4 regions of the Salirhabdus salicampi genome follow, and region 1 is predicted to be linked to each of the others. Evidence: riboswitches for the same ligand, from Rfam matches in the RefSeq annotation. Region 1 holds a riboswitch; each other region holds the start of a gene.
What was found. Region 1 has a riboswitch for cyclic di-GMP ahead of NLW78_RS00680 (hypothetical protein). Riboswitches for the same ligand answer to the same signal wherever they lie in the genome.
Positions count from the first base shown of each region.

Region 2: linked by a shared signal. The riboswitch ahead of NLW78_RS02810 (EAL domain-containing protein) and the one ahead of NLW78_RS00680 (hypothetical protein) in region 1 are both predicted to bind cyclic di-GMP.
Region 3: linked by a shared signal. The riboswitch ahead of NLW78_RS13715 (sensor domain-containing protein) and the one ahead of NLW78_RS00680 (hypothetical protein) in region 1 are both predicted to bind cyclic di-GMP.
Region 4: linked by a shared signal. The riboswitch ahead of NLW78_RS05950 (hypothetical protein) and the one ahead of NLW78_RS00680 (hypothetical protein) in region 1 are both predicted to bind cyclic di-GMP.

Region 1 covers NZ_JANBWE010000001.1:131,252-139,015, forward strand. Annotated here, with positions in the region: gene pdxR (MocR-like pyridoxine biosynthesis transcription factor PdxR) at 1-1,377, opposite strand, end outside; gene paiA (spermidine/spermine N(1)-acetyltransferase) at 1,866-2,384, shown strand; partial or broken gene NLW78_RS00660 (FMN-binding negative transcriptional regulator) at 2,406-3,016, shown strand; partial or broken gene NLW78_RS00665 (SpoVR family protein) at 3,094-3,552, shown strand; gene NLW78_RS00670 (CarD family transcriptional regulator) at 3,835-4,311, shown strand; gene NLW78_RS00675 (pyridoxamine 5'-phosphate oxidase family protein) at 4,660-5,259, shown strand; cyclic di-GMP riboswitch class I at 5,986-6,070, shown strand; gene NLW78_RS00680 (hypothetical protein) at 6,139-6,657, shown strand; gene NLW78_RS00685 (DUF5667 domain-containing protein) at 6,672-7,595, shown strand.
Region 2 covers NZ_JANBWE010000001.1:532,853-540,616, forward strand. Annotated here, with positions in the region: gene leuB (3-isopropylmalate dehydrogenase) at 1-643, shown strand, start outside; gene leuC (3-isopropylmalate dehydratase large subunit) at 671-2,089, shown strand; gene leuD (3-isopropylmalate dehydratase small subunit) at 2,104-2,685, shown strand; gene ilvA (threonine ammonia-lyase) at 2,682-3,698, shown strand; cyclic di-GMP riboswitch class I at 3,871-3,960, shown strand; gene NLW78_RS02810 (EAL domain-containing protein) at 4,126-6,279, shown strand; gene NLW78_RS02815 (hypothetical protein) at 6,309-6,602, opposite strand; gene NLW78_RS02820 (SIMPL domain-containing protein) at 6,811-7,479, opposite strand; gene NLW78_RS02825 (D-glycero-alpha-D-manno-heptose-1,7-bisphosphate 7-phosphatase) at 7,551-7,764, shown strand, end outside.
Region 3 covers NZ_JANBWE010000005.1:85,807-93,570, forward strand. Annotated here, with positions in the region: gene NLW78_RS13710 (hypothetical protein) at 1-828, shown strand, start outside; cyclic di-GMP riboswitch class I at 1,105-1,186, shown strand; gene NLW78_RS13715 (sensor domain-containing protein) at 1,253-3,100, shown strand; gene yhdJ (adenine-specific DNA-methyltransferase) at 3,207-4,094, shown strand; gene NLW78_RS13725 (SAM hydrolase/SAM-dependent halogenase family protein) at 4,245-5,087, shown strand; gene NLW78_RS13730 (DUF2680 domain-containing protein) at 5,159-5,494, shown strand; gene NLW78_RS13735 (NAD(P)-dependent oxidoreductase) at 5,604-6,485, shown strand; gene NLW78_RS13740 (ketopantoate reductase family protein) at 6,641-7,576, opposite strand; gene NLW78_RS13745 (serine hydrolase domain-containing protein) at 7,650-7,764, shown strand, end outside.
Region 4 covers NZ_JANBWE010000001.1:1,126,861-1,134,624, reverse strand. Annotated here, with positions in the region: gene NLW78_RS05960 (dynamin family protein) at 1-1,337, opposite strand, end outside; gene NLW78_RS05955 (GTPase) at 1,330-3,360, opposite strand; gene NLW78_RS05950 (hypothetical protein) at 3,383-4,348, opposite strand; cyclic di-GMP riboswitch class I at 4,449-4,537, opposite strand; gene NLW78_RS05945 (hypothetical protein) at 4,644-4,919, shown strand; gene NLW78_RS05940 (hypothetical protein) at 4,956-5,633, opposite strand; gene NLW78_RS05935 (hypothetical protein) at 7,613-7,764, opposite strand, start outside.

The DNA.
Region 1 (7,764 bases):
CCAAGCCTCTTTTAAAAGATTTACACCTAACTGGATTTCCTCACACGCAAGATTACTGAACCCTAGTTTAATAATTGGATCATCAGAAAGATTTTTTATGTAATAAATAGAGGTAGGATACACCTTAACACCAAAATAGGAAGCTTGTTCAATTAGCCATTCCTCTGAACGATTTAGATGTATCTTAACTAGTAGGTACAAACCAGATTGCTCCCCAATAATAGAGATATTTTGTTTGAATTGTTTTTTTAATTCTGAAACTAAGCATTGCATTTTTCGTTTATAAACAAGACGCATTCGTTTAATATGGCGAATCCATTCTCCATCTTCCATAAATTTAGCCATTGTAAGCTGGTTAAGAAGTGAAGTGGTACTCTCAAAATGAAGAAATTGATTTTTATAACGCTTTAAAAGTTTTTGTGGCAAAACCATATAACTTAAACGGATTCCCGGGAGAAAGGACTTTGAGAAATTCCCTAAGTAAATGACTCTTGTTGAATCAATGGATGCCAGTGCTGGAAATGGTTGTTGCGTATAGCGAAATTCACTATCATAATCATCTTCAATAATAAAACCATCATTCTTGTTAGCCCAATGAATTAACATTTGCCTTTGTTGGATAGACATGCTTACTCCCATTGGACTTTGATGGGAGGGTGTTACATAGATTAACCTTGGAGTAATTTGTTCTAATTTTGAGAAATCAGTACCTGATTTATATACTGGTAAAGTTTCAAACGAGAAATTGTGAAATTGAAAAGCCTCCCTTGCTCCATCATAACCTGGGTCCTCTACAATAATGCTACTGAAATTATCCTTCAGAATTTGTCCGAGATAAATTAACGTTTGTTGGGTACTACTGCCTATTATAATTGCATTTGGATCTGTTTTTACTCCCCGAGATTGGAATAAATATGTAGCGATTTGTTCACGCAAGCACAGTTCACCAAAGGGGTCCCCGTATCGATAACTCTCCTGTAATGTTAAAACTTGGTTTGCTATTCTTCTCCAAATTTTCAGGGGAAAATTGATTTGATCTACGGCTCCTGCTCGGAAATCGATTTGGGCTGGTGTCACAGACTTTGTTTGCTTTTTATTAGGAAGTAGAACTGAGGCATTTTGAAATAAAAGTGGATCTAATTCATTTACAAAATACCCTTTTCGACCTTCTCCACGGATATAACCTTCAGCTACAAGCTGCTCATAAGCCATTAATGTCGTATTGCGGCTTACTTGAAGGGAATCTGCAAGTTGGCGAATGGATGGCAGTGGGTCACCAGCTAGTATGTCACCACTTTCTATAAATATTTTAAACTGCTCGTAGATTTGTTTGTACTTGGGAGAGTCATCCTTAAATGCAAAAATGGCATTTTTCATTGGCGATCACCTTTGACATGTAAAATTATTAATAATTGTACCTTTTTTAATGTCAGTTTGCATAATAGAATAACTCATATAGAACATAAAATTGTAAAAAAAAGCAGCTAGCCAGATTGCAAAGGCTTTATCATGGAGGGGTCTAATCAAGTATATACGAAAGGAAGTATTGGATAGATGACAACATTTATTTTCTTTGTTTTGGTGTTATTTTTAACGTCAGGTCCAGCTGTATTTTTAACAATTACTAAAACAGTAACAGGTGGAGTTCCAAGTGGTTTGGAAAAGCCGTTGGAATGCCTTCTATTGGTTTAGGATTAAGATTAGCTTTTCAAACACAAGAATAATCATTAGATTTCCACCTTCTGGATGTGAAGAGGAAACCATCTTGAATCTTCTTCAAAGGGTAAGAAAGAACATAGATAAAACGGTAATTTGTAAAAAAAGGCAACAAGAAATATTGATTATTTAAGGAGCGAGATATTGAAATGACGATAAAAATAATTAAGTGCAAACGTGATGATTTACATATACTCCAAGATATAAGTATTGAGACTTTCAACGATACATTCAAAGGTCAGAATTCATCTGAAAACATGAAAGCTTATTTGGAAAAGGCGTTTAATTTTAAACAGTTGGAAAAAGAATTATCCAATATTTCTTCGCAATTCTTTTTTATTTATTTTAATAATGAAGTCGCTGGATATTTAAAGGTCAATACCAATGATGCTCAGTCTGAAGAAATGGGTAATGAATCGCTTGAAATCGAGAGAATTTATTTAAAAAGCAAATTTCAAAAACATGGGTTTGGTAAATATCTGCTAAATAAAGCAATGGAAATTGCGATTGAACATAATAAAAAGAAAATCTGGCTAGGCGTATGGGAAAAAAATGAAAATGCTATTGCTTTTTATAAGAGAATGGGGTTTGTTCAAACTGGATCCCACTCTTTTTATATGGGGGATGAAGAACAAACCGACTATATAATGATCAAAAAACTCAAATGATTTTTTGAAAGGTGGATTATCATGTTTATTCCTAAACATTTTAAAGTAACTGACTTTGATGAAATTAGAGAATTTATTATGATGAATTCTTTTGGAACGATTGTAACGACAAAACAAGGTAAATCTATTGCTACCCATTTGCCTTTGGAGTTACATAATCACGGGGATGAATACTTTATATCTGGACATATGGCTTATGCGAATCCTCAATGGAGAACGTTCGAGGATCATAACGAAAATGCACTTATTATGTATCAAGGTCCACATGCTTACATTTCATCATCGTGGTATAAGTCTGAAAATGTACCAACATGGAATTATCAATCACCCATGTATATGGAACAGCTAGTATTATGAGTGAACAAGAATTGGAAGAAGACCTAACACTACTATTACAGAAATATGAAAAGCATCGTAGGAATCCAGTTTTATGGGAGAAACTTTCTTCACAAACGAAAAAACAAATCAAGGGTATTGTTGGTTTTAAAATTAAAGTGCAAGAAGTCCAAGCTGCTTATAAACTAAGCCCAAATAGAAATGAAGAAGACTACCACAACATCATTGATAAATTATATGAGGAAAAAGATTTAAATTCTAAGGCATTAGCAGAAGTTATGAAGAAAAGAGAGTGATTATAAATTAGCTTAATATGATTATAGAAGGAGAACTATATATGAAAAATCCGTAAATCGTTTTATGGATAGAAAGTGAGCTAATTGAATTCGCGAAGCTTCACTCAAGAATAATTCAGTCATCGAAGACATCAATTAATCCTTATTGTCTCGGTATTACCATCTTTGAAGATATTGAGGAGCGGTACAATAATCCAACGGAAGAAATGAAACGACAGGGGGTTACCCCAAACTCAGGGCGAGATTATAAAGTAATCGAAAAGGATTGGACCGAAGTTCTGGATTAGCTTATCACCATGCGGGTCAATGGAGGATATCCATACATTACAGTAGAAAATGAAGACTACCAAAGAAATGGAGAATTGTATTTGAAACACCACTACGAAGGAACAGAGTAAGATCTTAACTATTTAGAAAAAACGACGCCTTATATTCATCAACTGTGGGGACGCACCGTCCATCTGGAAACCGTTGTGGAAGGAAGAAATGTGCTGTATTCAAGTGATTCTGATAAAGTGAAGAAGCGTTATTTGTAGGCTGCCTGAAGGGCGGCTTTTTGTTTATTGAACGGGGCCGAGAAGTTTGGAATAAAGAAGAAAATGTGTTTTTTGAACAAACAGTACACCTTAATTGTGATAGAATGTTTTGTTTAAACAGTAGTAGTATATTTTCACGGAGTGATTTAGGTTTAATCATAATTTCAGTTCATTCTGTTTTAATTCTCGAAATAAATCGTTGACACTGAAAATAAAATTATGATATTATAAAATATTTGCTAAAATATTTTAAATGTGTTAAGCTTAAGCAGGTTACCATATATGGAGGTGGATAATTTGTTGCAAGTTGGCGATAACATCGTTTATCCAATGCACGGGACAGGTACAGTTAAAGCTATTGAAGAAAAGGAAATCTCGGGGAAAAAACAACAGTATTATGTTATAAACATGTTAATTAGTAATATGCAGGTCATGATTCCCACGGATAAAATAGTGAGCTCAGGTATACGCCCAGTTACTGACATAATGGCATTAAAACACATTATACACATTTTTCAACATGGAGAATCAGATAGATTATTACCGTGGAAACAGAGGTTTAAAGTGAACACGGACAAAATAAAAACGGGTAAAATACAAGAAGGTGCTGAAGTTGTACGTGATTTACTGCGTATGAAGAAAGAGAAAGCACTTAATACAAGCGAAAAAAAAATGTTGGATAACGCACATGAATTTTTAATTAGTGAACTGAAATTAATTAAAGGGATTACTGAAAATGATATAAAGGGTTTTTGTTAAGGCTATTTTTAGGTCATGTCTTATATCTCCCTAAAAATAGCCTGATTTTTTCGGAATAAGTCAAACATTTCAAGGACAACGAAATTCAACTCACTTTAAGAATTATTAACCTCTTTTGTTATGTCTACACTCTGGATGTAGGGTGAAAGATACAGAATCTTTCATTGTTATGGAATTACAACATTCAACAAACGGTGGCATTACTGGAACAACGGTAATGCTTTTTTTGTATTGAAGTAAAATGACAGGTTTCTTAAACGGGTTTATTTCATAATAATCAGTTGAATAATACCCTCCCCATTTCTATGTGCTAAAATATAAAAAAGAATATATGAAAGGGCGGGAAACATGTCGAGAGGTGAAAAAATACTTCAAGAACAATATGGAACAACAAAGAAAGCAGCCTCATTTTATGAAAACCAAATGCTGAATTACGTAAATGAGGAAATGGCAGAGTTTATATCAAAGCAAGGAATGGTATTTATTGCAACCGCTGATTCAAGTGGTAACTGTGATTCTTCTTTTAGAGCTGGCTCAGCAGGTTTCGTACGGGTTATTGATGAAAAAACATTAATATATCCCGAGTACAAAGGAAATGGTGTTATGGCAAGTTTAGGAAACATAATTGAAAATCCTCATATAGGGTTAATGTTTATAGATTTCTTTGAGCAGAACATTGGATTACACGTCAATGGTAAAGCCTCTATAATAGAAAATAAGGAATTGACTTCACTAAACATGATACAGAAGATGGTTGATGATATTAAAGAAAAAGAAGGGAATAAACCAGAACGTTGGGTAGTTATCAGAGTTGATGAAGCGTATATCCACTGTTCAAAACATATTCCAAAGCTAAAACAGATGGACAAAAAAATTCATTGGGGAACTGATGATGAGAAACAAAAAGGTGGAGATTTTTTTAAAGTAAAACAAAGAAAAAATTTTTAAATATGTTTTTATATTATAGAAATGTATTCCTTTACGATTTATTAAAAATCAAGATGGATCCTTTATCTTAACATTAAAAGAAAACTACAATGTACCAGTAAACAATAAACGAAATATGTGCGAACTAACCTATAATTGTATATAATACGGAATAAGAATAGTAGAAAAGGAGAAATGTCTTAAATGAGTTCGGATGATAGGGTGGTTTCTAAACTATACAGAAGGATTATCACCGCCGATGAAATCAAAGCGATTTGGTTATATGACAAGCTCGACGACAACATGAAAAGGGCAATTCGATACAAGTTAAGGCAAAATGGATCTTCAAATGCTTCCAAGATATTAAGGAAAATTCATTAGATGACGTGAAAAATGATATTACAAAGTAATGTGGTCGCCACCTGATAGATATTACGTGATAAACGCAACGGAAAGATAACGAGTGTGTGCTAGTAATGAATGAGTCTTTTGATACCCGGACGGATGGGGAACCTAGTGACAACCGTTAAGGAAAATTACTAATAGTATAAGAATAAGTGGGAAGTAATGCATGTGATTTCCTCCAATTTTCTTTTTATCATATCTATTTGAGGATTTTCTAAAATATTTCTAGAAAAAATTTATAACCACCCCCAAAAAAGACAAGAAAACTACGAACTTTATACACAACAGGAAATAATCTTTATTGATTTTTAGATATTTTTAACCATAATGGTGCTAACTAAATATTGATAAGGGCAAACCTAGCGAAAGTTAGGGACGCAAAGCTATAGGGACTAAAGTCGTTAGACGATGTCAGCCAGCTACCGTTTGTACAAGACACACCTTGTTTAAAACGGGGTGTGTCTTTTGTTAGACGTTGTTGAGAGGAGTGAAGAGATGATGAAAAGTACACTAATGATTTCTACGCTGTTTATTATTATGTTAACGGCTTGTGGAGGTGGGGAAAAAAGCGACCAGTCACTAAATGAGGAGCAACCCCCACAACAGGAACCCAGCGGGGACCAGCCAGAACAATTGGCTATGTATGAATCTGACCAACTTACAGTTTTTGAAACAACTGGTTGGGAAATTACTGATGAAAAATTAGCTTCCAATCGTTTAAATGTTATGTTGAATGGTGACAAGGTTAAAGCAATTTTAACGGTAGTACCAAACGAAAAATCGTTTGATGAAGTAAAACAAGAGTTGAAAACAGGAGCAGGTGATGTAGAAATCATCCAGGAAGAAGATAATTATTTATCGTTTCAGTCAAAGCGGAACGAAAGTATAAAAACTGAGGTTTATTTAAGAGAAGAACATAATAATGTTTACGTGTTTACTTTTATGGTTCCTGTAACGGAATACGAGGCAAACAAAGAAAAAATCGAAAAATTATTAAACAATATTTCCATATAAGGGGAGGATAAAAAATGAAAAAACAATTATTAAGTGTAACGTTGAGCGCAGGGTTAGTTTTAGCAGGTGGACAAGCTTTTGCAGATGAACATGATGAGGTAGTTGATCCAAACTCAGACTTATACGATACAACACGTTTAATGGAGGAAGTGGAGTACGAGTTGACAGAAGATAGTGGGGACAAAGCTTTACTCCAAGATGAATATGCGGATGACCGTCTAGATGAGTCTGAGCTAGCAATTGAAACAGGTGATGAAGAGAAGGCGGAAGAGTTATTAGAAGATTATAATGAACACCTAGAAGAATCTGAGAGAAAGCTTGAAGAAGCGAAAGAAGAAGGAAAAGACGTTACAGAGATAGCAACAATTGTTGCGGTAAAGAGTAAAGAACGGACAGAGCGTTTAACAGCGTTATTAGAACGTGAAGATCTCCCGGCAGAAGCTAAACAGGGAATTTCAAAAGCTATTGAAAACCAAGAAAAAGCATCGGAAAAGTTAGCAGAAGCTTTGCAGAAAGCTGAAAAAGCTAACCAAAAAGGTGAAAAAAAGGAAAACGATGCACAGGAACGTGTAAATGACGCAAAACAACAAGGGGAAGAGAGAAAGAACGAAGCTCAGGAACGTGTAAATGACGCAAAACAACAAGGGGAAGAGAGAAAGAACGAAGCTCAGGAACGTGCAAATGACGCAAAACAACAAGGGGAAGAGAGAAAGAATGAAGCTCAGGATCGTGCAAGTGGCGCGAATGAAAAGGCTCAAGGGCAAAAAGAGAATCATGCAAACGATGTAGATTCAGCCGAAGAACAAGAAGTTGAAGAAAGTGAAGGGGAAGTTCAGGGACGGGAAAGTAGTAACGAGGCTCAGAAACCTGAGAAAGCTAATGTTGCAGGAGAACAAGGGCAGAACAAACGTAACAATGCTTCTAACGGTAGACAATAAGTAACGAAATTCGCATATGGAAACATATGCGGATTTATTTTTGAGAAGAAATTTCTAGGGTATTGAGAAACGGTGTAACAACCCAATGGAACAAATGTGAAGGGTCTGTACTAAAGCCATGTGTAAAGCCCTCAAATAGAACCTCCTTATTTTCCCCTACACTTCCCTC
Region 2 (7,764 bases), 400 kb from region 1:
CGTTGATACTCTAGTTTATCAACGATTTGAAATTGAAAGAATTGTAGAAAAAGGATTTGAAGCAGCACGCCTACGGCGAAAGCATTTAACTTCTGTAGATAAAGCTAATGTTATGGAGTCGAGTCGAGTTTGGAGAGAAGTAGTAGAAGAGAAGAGCAGGGATTATCCAGATGTAGAAGTGGAGCATTTACTAGTAGATGCTGCTGCAATGAAACTCATTACAAACCCAACACAATTTGATGTTATCGTAACGGAAAATTTATTTGGGGATGTCCTGAGTGATGAGGCTTCTGTTTTAACTGGCTCATTAGGAATGTTACCATCAGCAAGCTTACGTTCAGATGGTGTAGGATTATATGAACCAGTACACGGTTCTGCACCGGATATAGCTGGAAAAGGAATTGCGAATCCAGTTGCAATGGTATTATCTGCAGCCTTAATGTTGCGTCACTCTTTCCAAATGGAAGAAGAGGCTTTAGCAATTGAAGCAGCAGTGGAGTCCGTTTTAAACGAAGGGTATCACACAGCAGATCTACACGTGAAAAATGGAAAAATAGTTGGAACGAAGGAAATGACAGAACGTCTTGTTGATGCTCTTTCTTCCACCAATGCAACGGAAAGTATTATGAATTGTTATTCTTAATCGGAAATGAGTAAGGAGTTGATCAATATGTCAAAGCCGAAGACGATCATTGAAAAAATATGGGATCAGCACGTAGTCCATCAAGAGGATGGAAAACCGGATTTGTTGTACATTGATCTTCACCTCGTCCATGAAGTTACTTCTCCTCAAGCCTTCGAAGGCTTGAGGTTGAAGGGACGAAAAGTACGACGACCGGATCGGACGTACGCTACGATGGATCATAACGTACCAACTCGTGATCGTCATGTAATTAAAGATCAAGTTTCAAAGACACAAATGGAAAAGTTAAAAGAAAACTGTGAGCAATTTGGCGTAGAATTAGCCGATATTCATCATCCTGATCAAGGGATTGTCCACGTAATTGGACCAGAACTCGGTTTAACACAGCCGGGGAAGACGATTGTTTGTGGAGATAGCCATACTTCTACTCATGGAGCCTTTGGAGCGCTAGCATTCGGTATTGGAACGAGCGAAGTAGAGCACGTTTTAGCTACACAAACATTATGGCAAGCAAGGCCGAAAACATTAAACGTAAAAGTAAATGGCCAACTAGGGGTTGGTGTAACAGCAAAAGACCTTATTTTAGCAATCATAGCTAAATACGGTATTCGCTTCGGGACAGGATATGTTATTGAGTATACAGGTGAAGCTGTTCGTTCGTTGTCAATGGAAGAACGTATGACAGTGTGTAACATGTCCATTGAAGCTGGTGCTAGAGCAGGATTAATTAGTCCTGACGAAACAACTTTTTCCTACATGAAAGGAAGACGTCATGTACCAAAAGGAGCGGACTTTGAAGCTGCTGTGGAACAGTGGAAAGCATTGGCCACTGATGAGGGAGCAACTTACGATGCAACAGTGGAAATCAATGCTGAGGAAATTGAGCCTCAAGTAACATGGGGGACAAATCCAGGAATGTGTATACCTGTAAGTGCCTCAGTACCGAATCCACAAACAGTTGAACAAGAAAGCAAAAAAGAAGATATTGAAAGGGCTCTATCCTATATGGGTCTAGAACCTGATCAACCAATTTCTTCAGTTGAAATTGAACATGTATTTATCGGATCTTGTACGAATTCACGCCTAAGTGATTTACGGAAAGCAGCTAACGTGATTCAAGGGAAAAAAGTCCATCCGAATGTGCAAGCGATTGTCGTACCCGGTTCCTTTACTGTAAAGATGGAAGCCGAAAAAGAAGGATTAGATGTTATTTTTAAACAGGCTGGATTTGAATGGCGAGAAGCCGGCTGTAGTATGTGCTTAGCAATGAACGATGATATCGTCCCACCAGGAGAACGGTGTGCATCAACATCAAATCGAAACTTTGAAGGACGTCAAGGAAATGGTGCTCGAACGCACTTAGTAAGTCCTGAAATGGCTGCAGCAGCAGCGATTGAGGGCCGATTTGTTGACGTTAGAAAATATGCAAAACCGGCTCTAAGTTAGGAGGAGGGGAATGAATGGAACCGATTCGCAAACATGAAGGCCTTGTATATCCATTAAACCGTGCAAATATTGACACAGACCAAATTATTCCAAAACAATTTTTGAAACGAATTGAACGTCAAGGGTTTGGTCAATTTTTATTTTACAATTGGCGCTTCGACGAACAAGACAATCTACGACCAGAATTTTCGTTGAATAATCCGAAATACAACGACGCTACCATTTTAGTAGCTGGTGAAAACTTTGGATGTGGATCGTCTCGAGAGCATGCACCATGGGCATTACTTGATTATGGTTTTAAAATTATTATAGCACCTAGCTTTGCTGACATTTTCTTCAATAATTGTATTAAAAATGGTATACTGCCAGTTATATTAAGTGAAGATGGTGTGGAAACGTTGATCAATAACGCGGAAAGCACTTCTTATAGCATTACAGTTAATTTAGAAAATCAAACGGTTAAGGATGAAAATGGATTTCACGAACAATTCGACATTTCTTCTTATCAGAAAGAAATGTTGTTAAACGGATGGGATGAAATTGCTGTTACCTTAACTCACGAACAAAAAATTGAGCAGTATGAAAAAGTAAAATGATAATTGAGGAGAGTGAAGACGTTGGGAATTGCTTAAATGGACAAAAAATTACGGATGCGATGGAACAGTTAGGGAATGTCGTACATCGTACTCCCTTAACAACTTCAAAAACGATGAACCGTGTTACAGGTAAGAACATTTATTTTAAGATGGAAAATCAACAAAAAACAGGGGCGTTTAAGGTACGTGGAGCTACCTATAAAATTGCCCAACTGACGCAGCAACAAGCTGTTAGGGGAGTTATCGCAGCTTCTGCTGGTAATCATGCACAAGGTGTAGCTCTAGCAGCAGCAAAAAAAGGGATTGAAGCAAAAATATTCATGCCGGAAAAGACACCTGAAGCGAAAGTGATTGCAACGAAGAGTTATGGGGCTAAAGTTGTGTTAACGGGTGAATCATTTCAAGAGGCATATGAAGCCGCCATGAAAGAACAGCGGGAAGCCAATAGTGTATTTATCCATCCTTTTGATGATGTTGATATAATGGCAGGTCAAGGTACAGTTGCAATGGAAATGCTCCAACAACAACCAATGCTTGATACGTTAATCGTCCCAATAGGTGGAGGAGGATTAATAAGTGGTATTGCAGTTGCAGCCAAGTTTATTAATCCGAAAATCAAGGTTATTGGAGTTCAAGCTGAGGGTGCTAGTGCTACGTATAACTGCTATCACCAGCAAGGGCCGTTTGCTTTACGACAAGTTAGTACGATTGCTGACGGAATTGCGGTAAAAAAACCAGGAGTTTTAACATTGCCCATTATAGAACAATATGTTGATGACATCGTAACCGTTTCGGATACAGACATTGCATCCGCAATGATTTGTGCATTAGAAAGAAGTAAAACTTTAATTGAAGGTGCAGGAGCAAGTGCTTTTGCAGCATTACTCGTTCACGGCCATCGCCTTCAATCACAGCATTGTGGAGTGATCGTAAGTGGTGGAAATATGGATTTATCAAAGATGGCACATATACAATCGTTAGCCAACCAAAACCAACTGATTAATATATCATAAAGAGAGAAAGAAGATTTCATTCCAGAATGAAATCTTCTTTTTTATTATTTCTTTCTACCTATTCACAAAATATTTAGCAAAATGTAGTTGAACATTTTTTATAAACAACGTATAATTTTATTCATTATACAAGACTATCTACCTATTACTAAATAACTATAAATACAATCTTGTGATAAGTTGGCAAACCATGTTGAAAAACTGGGACGCAAAGCCACGGGCCTAACGATTCGTATGAAATTATGGTAGCCGGGTTGCCGCAAAATTGAATGCACAGTTGATAGCACAACTGATTCAATTTTGAATCATTGTGCTTTTTTTGTGTGAAAATAGAAGAGTCTTAGTAGCTAGGATACTTTTCGATGATACATATTGTTAGCGAAAGTGTAAGCGGGGTAAAATCAAGATTCATAGGAGAGAGTATTTAGTGGGAAAAGATAATGATGCGTTTTATCAATCTGCTAATGGTTGGTATAAAGAGCTAAGTAAAATTGTTAATCATCTTCGTGTTGGCATTTGGTCATACGATGTGATTGAGAAGAAAGTGTTATATGTCTCAAAAGGAATAGAGTACATTTACGGTGTAAATAAAGAAGTGTTTTTTAATAATTCCGATCTCTGGAAAAAATTTATTCATCACGATGATCAATCTGTAGTAGAAGACCGTCAAGCTAAGCTGTGGTCAGGGGAAAACTTGCTTCATGAATACCGTATTGTAAGACCAAATGGGGACATTGTATGGGTAGTAGATGAAACAATCCCTATTTTGAATGAACATAATGAGTTAGTTCAATTAGTTGGAATTATTCAAGATAACACGAGACAAAAATTGATACAAAAAAAATTACAAGAAACAGTTAATTATGATGAAGTAACCGGGGCACCTAACCGAAAGGAATTGCAAAAATATTTCGCCCATATTATTCAAAAAAACAAACAAAAGACATTAGTGTTAAATATTGATTTAGATGGTTTTAAACGAATTAACAATTCTTTAGGTCATATGATTGGGGACGAAGTATTAAGAGTTGCCGCCCAAAGAATACAACATGTCACAGGTAAAAATGGTGTTTTCTTCCGTTTGGAAAGTGATGAATTTTTAGTGGTACTGACTACAAAAAATTTGTCGTATGAGAAGTTGCTTCAGCAAATTATTCAAGAATTCGAAAGGCCCATTACGATTGGAACAGAAGAAATCTTTTTAACTGTTAGTATGGGAATATGCTTTTACCCAAAGGATGGGGAAACGTTTGATACAATTATGTACCATGTCAATGCTGCGTTAAGACAAGCGAAAAGTTATGGCAAGAACAATTATCAAATATATACACCGGAAATGAACGATGAATCATATCGCTTATTATCTATAGAGAAGGACCTACATTATGCGATTGAAAAGAACGAACTGTTCATGGTTTATCAGCCAAGGTTAGCGTTACCGATGAATCGTATTGTTGGTGCGGAGGCTTTAATTCGTTGGCGCCATCCGAAATGGGGGATTGTATCTCCGGCTGAGTTTATTAGTATTGCGGAACAAGGGAATATGATTGATGATATTTCTACATTTGTGTTTCGCTCAGTTTGTACTCAACTTAAAAGGTGGCAGCAAGATGGATATGATGTAAAAACGATTTCCCTGAACTTATCTGCAAAGAATTTCTTAAATGAAGGATTAACGGAAACAATTGGTAAAATTATCGAAGATACAGGTGTGTCTCCTCAGTTTATTGAAATTGAAATTACAGAATCGTCGATTTTATCAGCTGAAACGGTAGTGAAAAGAGAATTAGAAAAATTGAAGGAGATGGGATTCAGAATTGCGCTTGATGATTTTGGTACCGGATATTCTTCTATTTCCTATTTACGACGTTACCCTATTGACACGTTAAAAATTGACCGTACATTCATTCGAGATCTTGAAAAAAATGAAAGAGATCTTACCATTGTGAAAAATATTATTAATCTCGCACAAGACTTAGGCATGACTGTTGTTGCTGAAGGTATTGAAACAGTCAAACAATACGATTTAATTCGTTTGAACGGTTGTAATGAAGTACAAGGGTACCTGTTTAGTAAACCTGTTATGGATCTAAAGATGACGAATTTCCTAGAAGAAAAAGTAATGTTATCAACAAAAAACGAAAAGGACATAACGGATGAACGGAAACACAAGCGTGTCATTTTACACTTACCCCTGAAAGCAATACTTCGTAAACCATCCTTACAGAAAAGTGAGGAAATTGCTGAAGTATTAGTTGAAAATATTAGTGTTAAAGGTTTGAAATTTATATCTCCATTACATTTAGAAACAGATGTACTTTACACCCTTGAAACCAACCTATGTGGCAAGACTATTACGCTCTCAGGAACAATCGTTTGGTCAGAGAATGTTGGATTCGATATATATAAATACGGTGTTCAATTTCAGTTATCTGAAAAAGATCAGAAACTATTGAACTCCTTACTCAAAACGTTAAAACATTTAGTAACCCAGTCACCTAAATCTGTAGAAGGTTGGTTTATTGATACGAACGCTTTTAGCTTTTTGAAAAGACAATATAAAAATAAAAACAAACAATAAGAACGCTTGGAAAACCAAGCGTTCTCTGTTTACCATAGTCCAGGTCCATGCCCATGCCATGGATGAAGCTTACCATGATGGTGATGTCCATGGTAATGTCCATGGTGATAGTGATCATAATGAGGATAATGTCCATAACCGTGATAAAAAGGATAGCCATAATCGTATCCGACCCACGGTTGATACCCTTGAAACCCTTGAAACCCTTGTGCAGCTGTTCCTGCTGCTGCTCCTAATAAGAAAGGAACAACTGGCCAAACTCGTTCTTGCTCACCATGTTGCGCTTGCATTGGATCTGGAAATTGTGGAAATTGATTATACATTGAAAGTCCCCCTTATGTGAATTCATAACCATTTTATGAAAGTTTCTTCGGATTGGTTTTTTGCACATAAGATATATTATTGTAGAAGAAAATAACGTAAATAGGTTCATAATGGGGGGTTCTGCACCAATGATTCCTTTTAAAAGGTTGAAAAAATAGGCGTTTATCTACAAAAAAAGACTGAAATGTTTACGCATTTCAGTCAATCCTAGGAAAAGTAGGTATATTCGACCTCTACCCTGGCTGAAACAGAAAGCATACCTGGTTCGGTTGGGAATTCAACATTAGATACCATTGTATTTATCATTGTTTGCGGAGTGCTTGTGCTTGTTAACTCCGTAATCCGTTCAGGTGTACGGTGAAGTGATACACCGATTGTTTCAGCAGTCGATGACGCTTTTTTTTGTGCATTTTGCAACGCCATACGTAATGCTTTTTCGTAATACACGTCCGATTGTAACACGGTGAACTGAATGTTTGAGACATAATTAGCACCATTCGATATAGCTTTATCAACGATTTGACCTATATTAGAAATGTTGTTGGACTGAATGATCATCATGTGTGTTACACGATATCCACGGAATATTTGTTTGCCATTTTCATAGTCATATTCCATGTTAACGTGAAACTCCTTTGTTTGAATATGCTCCCTATCTATCTGTAACTGAAGCAGTGCGTCAATTACACGGGAAGATGCTAATCCATTTTCTGATAAAGCAGTATTTAAACTTTCGTGTATTGTTATGACACCAAGTGTAATATAAGCTACATTAGGTTCGATGTTCACTTTTCCTTCTCCATATACCTTCAAAATGGAAGGATGGTTTCGAGTTGGAACTCTAGGAGATTGAATCATGGAGTAATCATAATTCAATGGGAACGCCTCCTTTCTATTCTTATATAATGTATTCAATAAGTTAAGTCTTGATATTAGGAGGAACATGAATGAGTAAAGCGATGTTTTTAGATCGAGATGGAGTCATTAACGAAGTACTGACGAATCGAGTAAAGTTTGTCAATAAGCCGAAAGATTTTTATTTTTTAGATGGTGTTGGTGAAGCGATAAAATTATTTAATGACAGTGGCTATAAAGTGTTTGTTGTCACAAATCAAGGTGGGATCGGTCTCGGGCACATGAAAGAATCGGATTTACATAAAG
Region 3 (7,764 bases), on a different contig from region 1:
AACACTACATATCAGCAACAACCAAATCAACAAAACAAAGTGACAAACCACCCCCAATTAAATGAAACTAAAGGATTTCAAAATGAAACAGGTAGTCAAAAGAACAACTTGCAAAGTATGCAAAATGTGCTGAATAACTACTATTCTATGAAATCAGGTTTTAATAGTAGTGGTGACTTGAAGAAACAGTTAAATCAATTGGCAGAAAAGAGTATATCTTATCGTGTAGATAAGCATTCTGAAAAGTTCGAATCGAAAGTTCATAACTTTAAGATGGAGATAAGTCGCGAAGCCCACGAAGCATATAGTAAAAGTCGTCAAAATAATTCTGCGGCGCATCCATCTGAAAATCGTAACAATGCAAGTGTGAATGGACAAGCCAATCGCAATGACAAAGCAGCAACAGCTAGTAACGGTAAGAATATCTCAAATGAAAATGCTGATAATAAAGGACGCTCTCAATCTAGTGCAAATGATGAGAATCGATCTGCTTCAAATCATACAGAAAATGAAACATATACGAATCAAGTTGAAAACCGTGGTCGAACAGAATCTAACGTAAAGAATCAATCAAGAACGAATTATACTGAAAATAATTCGACTGCAAGTGGTAATAGTAGTTCCAGTACAGCAGCTACTGAGGCGGCCCGTGGTACACAAGTACAAACTAAAGATACGAACGTAGAAGTGCAACGTGGCGACGGTTTTATGTATAATCAAACCGATAACACAACGTCTCAAGAAGGTGTATCTAGTAGAACGTCGGTGCAAAATGACGGCACATGGGAAGGTATGAATACTTCTGTAAATAAAGATACAACAGTTTAGAATACAGAAGTACAAACCGAGTCCAATAAAGTAGGCACATGGGAAAGTATGAATAACGAGACTACAGTCGGCGTAACTAATGGTGAAAATGTATTTAATACTGGACCAATAGGATCTAATATAGACTATAAAATGTAAATATGAATAATAAAAAAGTGAAGGTATAACCTTCACTTTTTTATATAGTTGAAAGAGGTAGAGGAATGGATAAACATAACATTTACAATGTGTGTAGGGCTATGGTACTGTTTCTTTAAGACTACTAAAAATTAAAAATGGATGAAAAGGCAAACCTACAGAAATGTAGTGACGCAAAGCTAAAGGGGCTAACGTTTTACTATGCCAGCCAGCTACCGTTTTATTAAGGGACATCCGTATAAAACGGATGTTTTTTATTTATATTGATGATTGGGGACACGAGCCGATGAAATATATTGGACGCTTAATTATGTTAGGAGTTGCATCCATTAGTGTTTTCGGTTGGACCAGCTATGACTTTTTTTATCATGGGCTGTTTTCGCCGACGGAAATACTATTAAAAGGTGTTTATTTTCCTTTTGCTTGGTGGGCTGGCTACCAGTTCGATAAAGCAAAATTTTTAAATAAGAAAGTGATAGAAAAGCAAAATGAATTGCAGGATACATTTGAAAGTATGACATCTGCGTTTTTATCCCTTGATAAAAACTGGCGTTTAACTTACGCGAATTCAAATGCTCTTAAACTTTTAGAAAAAAACGCTAATGATATAATAGGAAAAATTATTTGGGACGAGTTCCCTGAGGCAGTTGGATCTACCTTTCATATAAATTATTACAAGGCTCTCAATGATCAAGTAGAAGTACATTTTGAAGAGTACTATGAACCATTAGAGGCTTGGTTTGAGGTCCGTGCATTTCCGACAAAATACGGGTTATCAGTGTATTTCCATGACGTAACTAGTAGAGTTGAATGGCAAAGAAAAGTCGATAAGCTTGCAAAGCATGATATATTAACAGGCTTACCGAATCGTTACTATCTCACTGAATATTTAGAGGAAATATTGAATGCAAAAAATCATGAGGATCATGTCACTACACTACTATTTATCGATTTAGACCGCTTTAAAGCTATTAACGATTCTTTAGGACACCATGTAGGTGATGTGTACCTTGAAAAGACTGCAGATCGTATTAGAAAGCTCGTTCCTTCAAATGGGTTCGCTTCTCGATACGGAGGAGATGAATTTGTCATTGTGTTAAAACAAACGAGTAAAACCGATACAGAAGAGTTTGTGAAAGAGGTAATCGATTATTTAAATCAACCTGTCATCGTTCAAGGTCAGCAACTGTACACTACACCAAGTATCGGTATTAGCGTTTACCCTCAGGATGGAAACAGTACAAAAGAGTTATTACAGAAGGCAGATCAAGCAATGTATGCAGTGAAAAAACAAGGGAAAAACAACTTTCTATTTTATTCTCCTAATTTTATGTTATCGTCTAGCAGAAAAATGTTAATTGAGAGTGAGTTACGCAAAGCAATCGAACATGGGGACCTATCTGTACATTATCAACCACAGTATAAAATAGGGAACCATACGATAGTAGGTATGGAGGCGTTAGTGCGGTGGGAGCATGAGACGCTTGGCTTTATACCGCCATCTGAATTTATTCCTATTACAGAGGAAATAGGATATATTCATAAGCTTGGGAAGTTTGTTTTCAAAGAATCTTGTAAGCAACTACAACATTGGCATACTCAAGGTTTTAACGATATTAGTCTATCTGTCAACGTTTCCACTATCCAATTTAAAGATAGGAACTTTATGAATGATATTCGCGAAATTTTAACGGAAACAAATGTAGACCCGCAATATGTACAAATCGAGATTACTGAAAGTGCATTGCATAATTACGAACAAACAGAACAAGTGTTACAACAGTTAAATGAACTTGGTGTAAAAGTATCAGTAGATGATTTTGGTACAGGTTACTCATCATTAAGTGTATTACAACAATTAACGATTCACAGGTTAAAAATTGATAAATCATTTATTGATGGGATCCATGCAAAAAACCATCGGAGTAAGGCAATAGTGAAAACGATTATTGATATGGGACATCACTTGAATTTAGAGCTCATTGCAGAAGGTGTTGAAAATGCTGAACAATTAGCGTATTTACAACAAAACCAATGTGAATATGTGCAAGGATATTATTTCAGCAAGCCACTGTCAGCTTATGAAATTAACGTACTGCTCGAAAAACACAACACGTTTCATCAATCGGTGTAGAAAAAAAGGATACATGATGTATCCTTTTTGTTTTAGTTGTCAGGGGTAAGATTGGAAAACAAATCGTGATATGATAGAGATAAGAAAGCTTATAGAGGTGGAATAAATGTGGACAAGCATATTTAATCAATTAAATTTTCCATATGAAAGCAGTACGCAAAGTTTTGTAGGTTTAGGGGACTCACTTACTTTACTGCAAAAAATGAAGGACGAAACGGTCGATTTAATATTCGCTGATCCACCGTATAATATAGGTAAAGACTTTGGGAATAACCAAGATACGTGGAAAACAACGAGAGATTATGTAGAATGGTGTAAAAGTTGGATTGATGAATGTTTTCGCGTATTAAAGCCTAATGGAACTTTTTATTTCATGACAGCTACACAACATATGCCATACTTAGATATATACGTGAGTGAGCATTATCATATTTTGTCACGTATTATTTGGAGTTACGATAGTTCGGGTGTGCAATCAAAGAAACTGTTTGGTTCTTTGTATGAACCAATTATTATGGCAACTAAAAATAGCAAAAGTAAATATACATTTAATTATGAAGATATTATGGTGGAAGCTAAGACTGGTGCAAAACGGCAGTTAATCGATTATCGAAAAACACCACCACAACCATACAATACGAAAAAAGTGCCAGGAAATGTCTGGGATTTTCCTAGGGTAAGATACAAAATGAACGAGTACGAAAATCACCCTACCCAAAAGCCAGAGAGCTTAATAGAGCGTATCATTAAAGCGTCAAGCCATGAAGATGATTATGTACTCGACCCATTCTCAGGTTCGTTTACGACGTCCTCAGTAGCTGTAAAACTAAATCGAAAAGCGGTTGGGTTCGATATTAATGAAGAATATTTTAAGATAGGATTACGCAGGACCGGAATATCGAATGTTTACCAAGGTGAACATTTAGAGAAAAAAAAAGTTCGGAAGACGAAAAACAAGTCGAAGCGAGACCATGATATGATGAAAGAAACTTGATATTTATAAAGAAATAGTACATATGTAAATCTATATTAATAATTCGTGGGGTTCGTTAATATATAAATAATTGTATAAGGTGATTTTACCGAAGTATTCGTCCTTGTCGTCTTGATAAGGACATCTTTTTTTATTGAGGAGGGTTAGCAATTGGGAAATTCTTTAGTATTGCAATCTGATTTTGGTACAAGTGATGGAGCCGTTAGTGCAATGTATGGAGTGGCGAATACAATAGATCCAACATTACGCATTTTTGATTTAACCCATCATATATCACAGTTTAATATATGGGAGGCATCCTACCGTTTAGTTCAAACTTTACCCTATTGGCCAGAACATACTGTGTTTGTTTCAGTTGTAGACCCTGGAGTTGGTACAGACCGACGTAGCGTTGTCGCGAAAACGAAGACGAATCATTATGTCGTAACCCCTGATAACGGAACGTTAACCCACCTTAATCAACAGTATGGAATTGCTGAAGTTCGGGAAATTGATGAAACAATCAATCGTTTCCCCAAATCGGAAAATTCCTACACTTTTCATGGTCGGGATATTTATGCTTATACGGGGGCGAAATTGGCATCTGGAGTTATCACTTTTGCCCAGGTGGGACCATCAGCAGAAGAGGATATTGTTCTATTACCAATGTTTGAGTCCCGAATTGAAGGAAATAGTGTGAAAGGAAATATTGATATTTTAGATGTTAGGTTTGGTAATGTTTGGACAAATATTAATCGCTCATTATTGCATGATCTTAATATTCAAACTGGCGATATGGTTAAGGTGAAAGTATACGGAGAGTTAGGAACCATTTTAAACAAACGTTTGATCTATGCCCGTACGTTTGGAGAAGTACCTGTAGGTGAACCTGTCATGTATGTGAATTCGATTGATAAAATAGGTATTGCCATAAACCAAGGATCTTTTGCTGATCTATATAATATAAGTATGGGTAATAAATGGTTTATCAAAATTACAGCCTACGATAGATAAACATGATGTATACTCCTTTCCAAATTAAGAAAACTAAAGAAAACTGTGTATCATTGGAAGGAGTTCAGTTCATGAAAAAAATGTTTTATGTTTTTATTGTTGCACTAACATGTATACTTCCATTTTCCAGCATGGAAACGACTGTAAATGCCGAAGCGGAAGGTGAGAAGGGAGAAAAAATTACCCTTACAGCTGAACAGCAAAAAGAAATGGATCAATTGTATCAAGAGTTAATTGCTAAGCATAAGGAAATCATCGAAAAGTATAAGGAATATGGTGTATGCTCAGAGGAAAAGGCACAAAAGAAGATGACACGCCTGGACAATTATTATGAAAAACTAAAGGTGAATGGATTTGTGCCAAATTGGGATCATGATCATTGGAAGAAAAATAAAGCGACATATTAAATGGAAAAGTCCTTATAGATGATCTATAAGGACTTTTTTATGTAACAGAGCAGGGTTCACATAAACTATTATTGAATAGGTATATAAAGTGACAAAAGGAGGAACGGATATGCCTAGCAATAACTCGATTGGATTTATTGGGTTAGGAGTTATGGGGAAAAGTATGGCTCAAAATTTAATGAACGCAGGTTATCAACTTAACATTTATACAAGAACGAAAGAAAAAGGTCAATCACTGCTAGATAAAGGGGCTAAATGGCGTGAAACACCAAAAGATGTAGCTGAACATTCCTCTATAGTGATTACTATGGTCGGGTACCCTTCGGATGTGGAGGTCATCTACTTCGGAGAAGATGGGATATTACAAGGTGCAAAAAAAGGATCTTATCTTATTGATATGACGACATCAACCCCCACACTTGCCCAGAAAATATATGGGCAGGCAAAAGAGCAATATCTATTTGCCCTCGATGCTCCTGTATCAGGCGGAGATATTGGTGCTCAAAATGGAACCCTTACGATTATGGTTGGCGGTGAAGAAACTGCATTCCGTGAAATGAAGCCAATTTTTGAAGTATTAGGTAAAAATATTGAATATCAAGGTTTGGCAGGTGCAGGACAACATACAAAAATGTGTAATCAAATTACAATTGCCTCGAATATGGTAGGGGTATGTGAGGCTTTAATATACGCAAAGAAATCTGGTTTGCAATTACATAATGTATTGAAAAGTATTAGTTCAGGTGCGGCAGGAAGTTGGTCGTTATCAAACTTAGCGCCACGGATTACGGAAGGGGATTTTGAACCTGGTTTTTATGTGAAACATTTCATTAAAGATATGGGGATAGCATTAGAAGAGGCTGAACGCATGGGAATTGATACTCCAGGCTTACAGTTAGCAAAAAAGCGGTATGATCAGCTACTTAATATGGGAGAAGGAGAGAAAGGTACACAAGCGTTGTATAAATTATATGAACGGGAGTCTATGTAAGTAACGTACACAAAATTGTGTGCGTTTTTTATATGTTGAATCAGAAGGGCTCTCTCCCCTTGGATGATGTATGGATTTCGTCACAACAGGAAAACTAATTTTTAGATTGATTGTATAAAAAAGATAGCACCCTTTACCAGGGTGCTAATAATATTTTATTCTGTTGGGCTACCATGTTCATATGGTTTTATAACACCGTGTATTGTTTTAATCACCGGTAATTCAATGCCAATTTTTTTAGCTAAACGCAATGCTCCCCCATGAAGGTGATCGACTTCAATCGTTAAACCTTTTCGCTTATCTTGGTGCATAGAAGAAGTGCCATCATTCGGGAATTGAAATAAAAGGTTTACGGCATTTTCAACATGATCCTCAGTAATGAGTGCATCATATCCATTGGCAAGCCGCTTCATCTCAAGCAATGTATCTTTAGCGACTTGTAATGTTTGGTCATTGTCACGTATCGGTCCAATAGGTAAATTCGTAGCTGTTGTAATACCGGAAAAGGCAGTAATAAACATATATTTGTTCCATAATGAGGTTAATATATTTTCATGTAGTTCATTTTCCATATTCGCTTTGTTCGTTATTTCATGAAATTGCTCACAAAGTTGTTCTTGGGAACTATGTAATGGTCCGAATACGAAACGGTGTTGCTCACTCGTGTGAACAACGTGGCCTTTTTTGTCCAATGTTGCAATGATGAAGGCGAGACCACCAATTACGTTCTCTTCCCCTAACTCTGTTTGAAGAGTATCGATATGCTCAATTCCGTTTAATAAAGGAATTACCTTTGCTCCTTTTTGGACAAGTGTTTTTAATTGAGGTAACGTCCCATCTAAGTGATATCCTTTAACCGCTAACAAAACGATATCTGCAGAATCGATATCTTGAACATCTGTTGTGTAGGAAACGTTTGGTAATGGGTAATCCCCTTTTATACTTTTTATTGCTAGACCATGTTCACGTAGTTCAGTGGCTCGTCGTTCACGTACAAGGAATGTTACATTCTCTCCTACTTCTTGGAGTCTCCCGCCAAAATAAACACCTAAAGCTCCTGCCCCAATGATTACAATATTCAAATGATCCACCTCCACTTTTTTATATCATATCATGAAAACGCTAACTTTTGGAATGAACTAGCTTAAGAAGGAGGTATGCACAATGAAAAATAGGATACCGATTGAAGGTTATATTGATGCCCGATTTAAAAAAGTGAAAGAAGCATTCATTGATAATTTTATTGAGTATGATGAAGTGGGGGCAGCTTGTACAATTT
Region 4 (7,764 bases), 1.0 Mb from region 1:
TCTCCATCCTTTAATCCAGAGTTATTATTAAGTTTCAATTCTAATTGTTTCTCAGCTTCATTTTTAAATTCATTTAGTTCTATCTGAACCTCATTTTTCACCTTCTCAACAGCTTCTTTCCACTCATCAATATAAAGTTCATCTAAATTATTTATTTTTTTATTTAGTTTCTCGGATATATATTCTTCTGAAAATATAGACTGCAGCTGATAATCTACTTCCTTTTTATCATTCTTTAAATTAAAGATTCCAGATTGTTTAATTTTGTTTTTAAGATCTTCTCTTTCAACTGAGAGAAATTCATTTTTATACCATGTTTCGAACTGGTATAGTATATGCTTATGAATTCTATCACTATACATATTTATCTTTTTATCTATCCTTTCCACTTGCTCTTGAATAAAGCCAAGTGTTTTTATATACTCTTCATGGATAAGTAGGTCTCTATTTAATAAGGCTTTAGCTGATTTTATAATTACATCATTTTTTATTTCATCTGAATTTGAACTTATATTACTATTAATGTATTCCATCAAATGAGTAAATCCTGAATCTTTTAATGAATTAGTATCATTTGATTGTACTGCCTTGTTAGCTTTATAAGCAGAGAGAGGTATGATTTCTTCAACAAACATCCCAATTTCTTCATCTAAATATTCTTTTAGAATTTCTGGATCCTCGTCCATCTCATCTATTCTGTTTATGACTGCTATAATTGGTTTACCAAAACGATTTACTTCAATTAATGCTTCTTCAATATCTGCCTGACCAAGATGATGTCCATTAAAAACCCATAGTACAACATCTGTATTAGCTATATAATCTTTTGTTCGGTTTGAATTTTCTTCAGTGATAGTTTCTAAGCCCGGTGTATCAACCAATGTGAAATTTTTTAAGTTTGTGAACGGGAAGCCAAACTCAACACTAATACAATTCTCAAAAAACTTTTGGTTATTATTATTATTTTGTAATTCGGAATAGATTACATCTGGATTATCCTCAATTATATTATTATCCATAGTAATTTTTCCGTATTCTTTAGGACTATATTTAATTTCTATAATTGTACCTGTTGCCTCTGCAATATCTGTTGGAGAAACATTACTTCCAGAAAATGCGTTTAAAAGTGTTGATTTTCCAGCCTTAACTTCTCCCATTATAACAACCCTTAATGATGAATCCATGTTTTCTATTAACTTATTCATTTTATCAGCTTCATCCCTTAGAAAATTTTCATCTATTTCAAAAGGCGCTTTTAAGTTATTTTTTATTTTATATCTTAAAGGAGATTGATCCATTGACTCTTTAGCTTTTATTATATTTTGAACTTTATCCATTTTTACACCTCAATTTGCCTATTTTTTGCTTGTCATTAACTAATATCGTTTTTATGTCCGGATAAACAAGTGGCTTCTCAAAAGCTTCATATAAATTACTCAAGGACTTTTCTATTTCAATACTTGATTCAAAAGAACCATGTAGGTTGATAAAAGAATTGTTAAGATCTTTTAATACGTTGTCTTTAGCTTTTTCTTTTTTTAAATCTAGATCCTCTAGGATTGAATTTTTCACATCCTTTACATGTGTATTTATTGCTTTATTTAAGTCCCTTTTTAATCCACCGCTTTTAAACAATTTTGCTATTCCTTTATTAATCCCTAGAGCACTTGTAAGACCTGCAAGTAATAAACCAATTGGTCCAAAGATTAACCCACCAATTGCAGCAAAGCCTGCACCCGACACAAAACTCAGATCATCAGTTTCTAAAGTTGTTGAATTAAGTTTGTACGACAGGTTGCTTTGAGAAACTTTATCAATATCTTCAAACATTTTATTTAGTGAGTCTGTATCAATATATTGATATTCTGTAAAGACTACTTCATAAACTAATTGTTTCATCAAGCTTTCAATTTCGTTGATCCAATATTTATGAAAATTTTCTAATTCGGGTTGTAATTCTTCAAGACAGAAGAGGTAATTTTTTATATAATTTTCTCTTTCATGGTCAGTCTCCAACTCAAATAATACTTGAGCATGATTATTTATACGAATTTCAGTATTTTGAAGAAAAGTATCTATTATATCTTTCAGGTTGTTTTTATAACTTTTCCTAACTGTATTATATTTGGAAAGAATAGACTCTTTTCTATCATTATATTTTTGTTGTTCATCTCTCAATCTATTTAAATATAACTTTAATGGAAAAGAATTATCTGTCGCGTTATGTAAAATTTGTTTAATCCCTACTTCTCTACTTTGAAGTTGGATTTTTTGTGCATTTTCATAGAAATTTGCATTTATAGCTTGAATTAGTTTTTCGATACCACTCTCTTTTTTCTGTTGTCCATCATTATTAGTAATACTATCCAAAGCCTGCTTCGCGGATATACATATAAAGTTTTTAAAATGTTTCCCAAATACATTATTTGCTTCAGTTAAAACCTTGTTTTCTGCTTCTTTTCCACCGTTTCTTCTTACTAAATCAATTCGGTTTAAAACTGTAATTATATTATCCGTCTTTCCACCGATTTTTTTTAATGATTTTTCTAGTTCATCAATCATATCTTTGGACTTCTTTGCAGCCAACTTAGTTGCATCAAGTATCCAGATAACTCCGTCTGCTTTATGGTAGTATTTTTGTACACTTACAATTGTCTCTCCAGAAAGGTTTTCTTGAACAAGACCCGGAGTATCAACAACCATAAACTTTTGGGATAAATAGTTAGTCTTTATTGGCCATCTTACTTCAACTACATTTGATTGGTATAAAAACTCTTTTTTAAGATATTCTTCCGTTTCTTTAATCGCTTCTTTTGTCTTTAATTCAGGCAAGACTTTTTTTAACTCGGCTTTAACTGTCCTTCTACTCAGTTTTGTTTTTTGCTCTTCCTCATCTATAAAATGCTTGGTCTCCTCAATAGACTTGTAATCTGTTTCTCCATTTTCATAGACAATTAAACAATTCCCATCATTTAGAGTGGCATCGTACACGTCAACTTTCCAAGTTTTTGGTCTTACATCCATATCAGCTACATTCTGTTCAAGTAATGCATTGATTAAAGTGGATTTTCCATAATTACCCATACCAACGATAAATAATTCGAATTTCTTATCTAATCCTTCTGTTAGTTCTTTTATTTTAAAACTAAGAGCTGTTAAATCTTGCAGCATAGGGTGTACTAGTTTCGCACTTTCATGGTTGACTTGCGAATTTATTTTCTTAATTGTATTATTTATTTCTTCCTGTAAGGCATGAAAATGATTCCTCATTCTATACTTTAGTAACTGTCTATTTTTTATAGATATTAAATTTTTTATATGTTTGTTAGAGGTGTTCATTTGATTTTTATGCTTAACCATTATTAATTCCTTTCAATTTATCTTAGATAACTAGTGAAATGATCACAACTATGCCTAACCCTATTATTATCTTATTTTGAAAATCTAATTTTTCCTCTAAGCTTTCTCTTAATTTATTTGTGTTATTTTGGAGCAATTCAATATCTTTTTTCATTGCACCTATTTCCGACTTATAATTATTGACGTTTCTTCTCAACTCAACTTTTGTGTTATTTAACTCTCTATTTACTTCTTGTAAGCTCTCATGTTTTTGATCAAGCTCTTCTACTTTTTTGCTGTATTTTTGATAAATCACATTAAGTTTTTCATTAACAGTATCTACAATTTTATCGGATAACGAATCATAGAGATCATTCACATTCGAGTATATTTTTTTTCTAGCTTCATTTAATTCGATTATCAATTTATCAATATGGTCATTAGTTTCTATGACTTTTGGTAATTGAACTTCATACTGTTTATATAATTCATCAAATTTTTTTAAAACTTCTTCCTCTATCACCTTATTACTAACTTCCCCTATTATGGATTTAGTGTTATTAAATAATTCGACTTTTGTATCTTGTATTTTTTTAATTAATTTTTGTAATTCATTAGAATTTTTGTCCATCAGAGGGAGTTGCTTTTCATATTCATTTTTAATTGATTCTAATTTTGTGAATACAGTGTCTTCTATTGTTCTATTACTCACTTCTAAGATAAGCTTTGAGATGTTTTGATATAAATCTTGTTTTGTTTCTAACATTTGATCAGATACAATTTTAATCTTCTCAGTTGAATTTTCAAGCTTGGGAATATATGTTTCATACTTCTTATATATTTCGTCTAACGGTGTTGATACAATTGATGCCATAACATTTCTGGTAATTTCTTGACTTAAATGTTCAACGATTTTTTGGAATTCAATATATAGGTTCTCTTCAGTTTCATCAAATACATCATTAACATTAGTACTTTGGTTACTGTCTGTTTTTGTTTTCTGTGACATATATTTTCACTCCTTAATATTTAAGCTCACTTTTTTAACTGTTTAAATCCATAATAAAAGTCCCCAACATAAAAATGTTAGGGACTACCTCTTTAAAGAAATGTGCAACCTGGCAGTCGTAGTTACGTATGCAACCTTAGACCCATGGCTTTGCGTCCTTATTTTTCAATAAGTTTGCCCTAAACAATATTTTTATTATATGGTTAAATATAACTAATGTACTATAAATTTACCAAATTTTAATACATTAAACAATAGTTTAATGATTTTTTAACCTTGAAAGGGACGGAGGACAATGGCAATAACTGTTTTTATAGTTTATGGAGGCGCTCTTCTTATCTATGCTTTACGTGCATTACTAATTAAAGATAAAGTAAAAGGAAAAGATAGTTTCGGATCAATGAACATTTACTTAACCTTTAAACGAATTGGAAGGTTAATCTTATATGGAATTGGCTTAATGTATCTATTTCTCTTCATATCACAACCAGGTGCTATCATTCCATTCTTAGCCTTTATTGGTATTATTTTTTATATTGTAAGGACTATTCGTAGAAATATGATTAGTTAATGATGAACTCATAACCAAGTTAATGTAAACGGTATATTAATAGTGGATATCTACCGCTACTGCATATGTGTTTGGATATGTATCTTTAAGTTTCTGTATATCCTTTTTCCATAGTTCTTTTTCATTTTTCTGATCTCCGAGTATCGTGTGATAAGGATCATCAATCCACATGCCATCAGGGGTAATAAAAGATAACGGATTTAACCCATCTGGTAAATCCTGAAATTCTATCGTATTATTTTCTAACGTGTTTTCCAGTTCAATATCTTCCTTTCCTGTGAGTAATCCATCCCATCGGCCACCAATCACCCACCAATCCCATCTTTCATGAAGGTCAAGTTTGTCCATATACCAACCAATACCGTTGCACACTGAGCAATCCAAATCAGGTGTATATCGTTTGGGGTGACTCTTGTACGTGATATTATATATATCATCCCACTTTTGTCGAAATTGCTCCCATTCTAAGCTGTTAAAATGACCTGTAATACGTGCTTGTTTACGTAATTCTTTATGCTTGTCCCCAAGCCAGCCGATAGCATCTTTAGCAATTTTATGTGCTTTTCGTCTTGCTTCTTTCCCTACACACTCACATTCTCGTTCCCAAGATATTTCATTTGGATATTTATTTGCCTCATAAGTAGAAAGTAAAGATTTAAGCTTATATTCACTCAGTTGCTCCTTATCGATTAATACTATAACTAGTTCATGCATAAAATCATCGCTCCTTTTCAGTACCATAAATTGCATTAAAAAATCTATCGTCAAATTACCCTTTCCTTACATAAGCGGCTATAAGTGTCTTTTCACACCTTCATCACTATTACTGTCGCTACCCTGAATTTCAGGTTCATGGCGTACTCGCTATAAAAAAGAGATATAAAAGTAAAAAAAAGTTGATTTCTGATAGAGACAATATTAGACATTTTCGAAAAGGGCATACTTATCCCAATTCAATTGTCTAATACTGTCCACAGGTTATCGAAAATCAACTCTTTTATATTATGTGAACAATCTTAATTTATTTAAAATCCGATTTAAATAATAAATTGCGAATTCCTGGGAAATGTTCTAGGTAAATTCTAGTCATTTCATCTGTATTATAAGCTCAATTAGATAAAACAGAGGCTGTTCCATAAAAACTGTCCTTTACTGACTCGTATTGTAGGTCGTACCTTAATCTGATTGTAAAAAGGCTTTATATATAAAAAGGCTCTCTATTGGTTTGGAGGGCCTCTCTTTTCTATTGATAATCTTTATCATTATAATTATTATCAGCATAGAATAACCTAATTACTATTCTTCCATCCCACGGTTCAAATTTCACAAGTTGATTAGTGGTATTTATGTAAAAATAATGAATACCTTCCCTATTCCCCTTAGAAATCTCTATGATAAACTCTACAGTTTATTCTTGTATGCAGTATAAGGGCCATGGATAACTTCTTTAACTTCCGATACTCGTGTAAATTCATATTGCGTTAAATTACATTACTTTTTACATAAATACGTTACTAATTCTTAAGAAATTATGTATCAAGGGAACGACCTTGTTGAACTATTAAATATTATTAGAGTTCAATTTTTCTATTAATTTCTTTTATTTAACTAAAGATCTTTAGTCTTGTAAATTGTCGCAATTTCACTTCTCTATAGCTACTTCAAGTAAAGAACCCGATTGAGTGATTGAGTAAAACACTTAAAGAAATTTATTTAATCTGTATAATATTATTGTGAAAATATTATTATCAATAGTCTTCGCAAGGGTTCCGGACCCTCTCCACCTTCTGCCAGTATTAGGTGTGACAGCGTTTAAATCTTTAATTAAAGATCTAGCTCTTCCTTTGATTAGAAGTCTTCACTATGTACCCTTTTGATTTAATTACATTTTCCACATAGGCAATAATTCACTCATCCGATCACGTTTATTTTCAAATATAAAGTCCAATGCTTCTTTATGATTCCATATATTTGTTTTGCTATATGTTGCAACTTTTTTAGAATATTACATTAAAATTCTATTAATCGGTATACCTCATTCGTAATATCAAAATAGTTTTCATTAATATGCGTTAATTCTATTTCCTTTACAGCTTCCTTTCATACAAATCGTGATCAGTCCAATTAAGTGTATTGTTCGGTAAATAATAATATCCCTCGATATTAATAGCTTCATCTACTCATTTATTAAATATCTATAGGGATTAGTCAGAAACTACGTTTGCCGAAATGGTCAACCTTACTCATCTTTTATTGTTTGTTTTACAACCAAAAATGAGAAGTAATCTTTATGCTAATCACTTTTTTAACTTAAGTAAGCATTGTCCGTACATCACTCGCTATTGTAAAAAAACTTAAATTATATCCTTCAGGTGTTTAGTGAATTAAAAACACCCACTATGGAATAGAGTCTCTATAACACAGTGGGTATTTAAATTTAAGTAGAGTATCCCTTATAGGTAAGATATGTAACCCCAAAACCTATTCATTTCACTAGTGATGGTATCATTTACCAAAGTTGTTGATATTATGAGCATAATATAATTTCCCTTCGTGCCTGTTCTACACCTTTTGCACACCAAAGAACGCTAAGAATTTCCATGCGTCAAAACCCATTTCGTTTCCCTCATATATACCTATTATAAAATATATAAGTCACTAATATAGAAAGAAACATGGGAATTTTTATACCCTCAACGTAAGTCTTCTTTCGGTACCAGTAAGGTTTCATTGTGGTAATCCGAATACACTTTTGCTATATCTAAGTCATAACGACTATCAAAGTCCCAGTCTTCAATTACTACTGTGTCTCCTTTTAGTAGGACGACAAATCTTCCTTCATCTA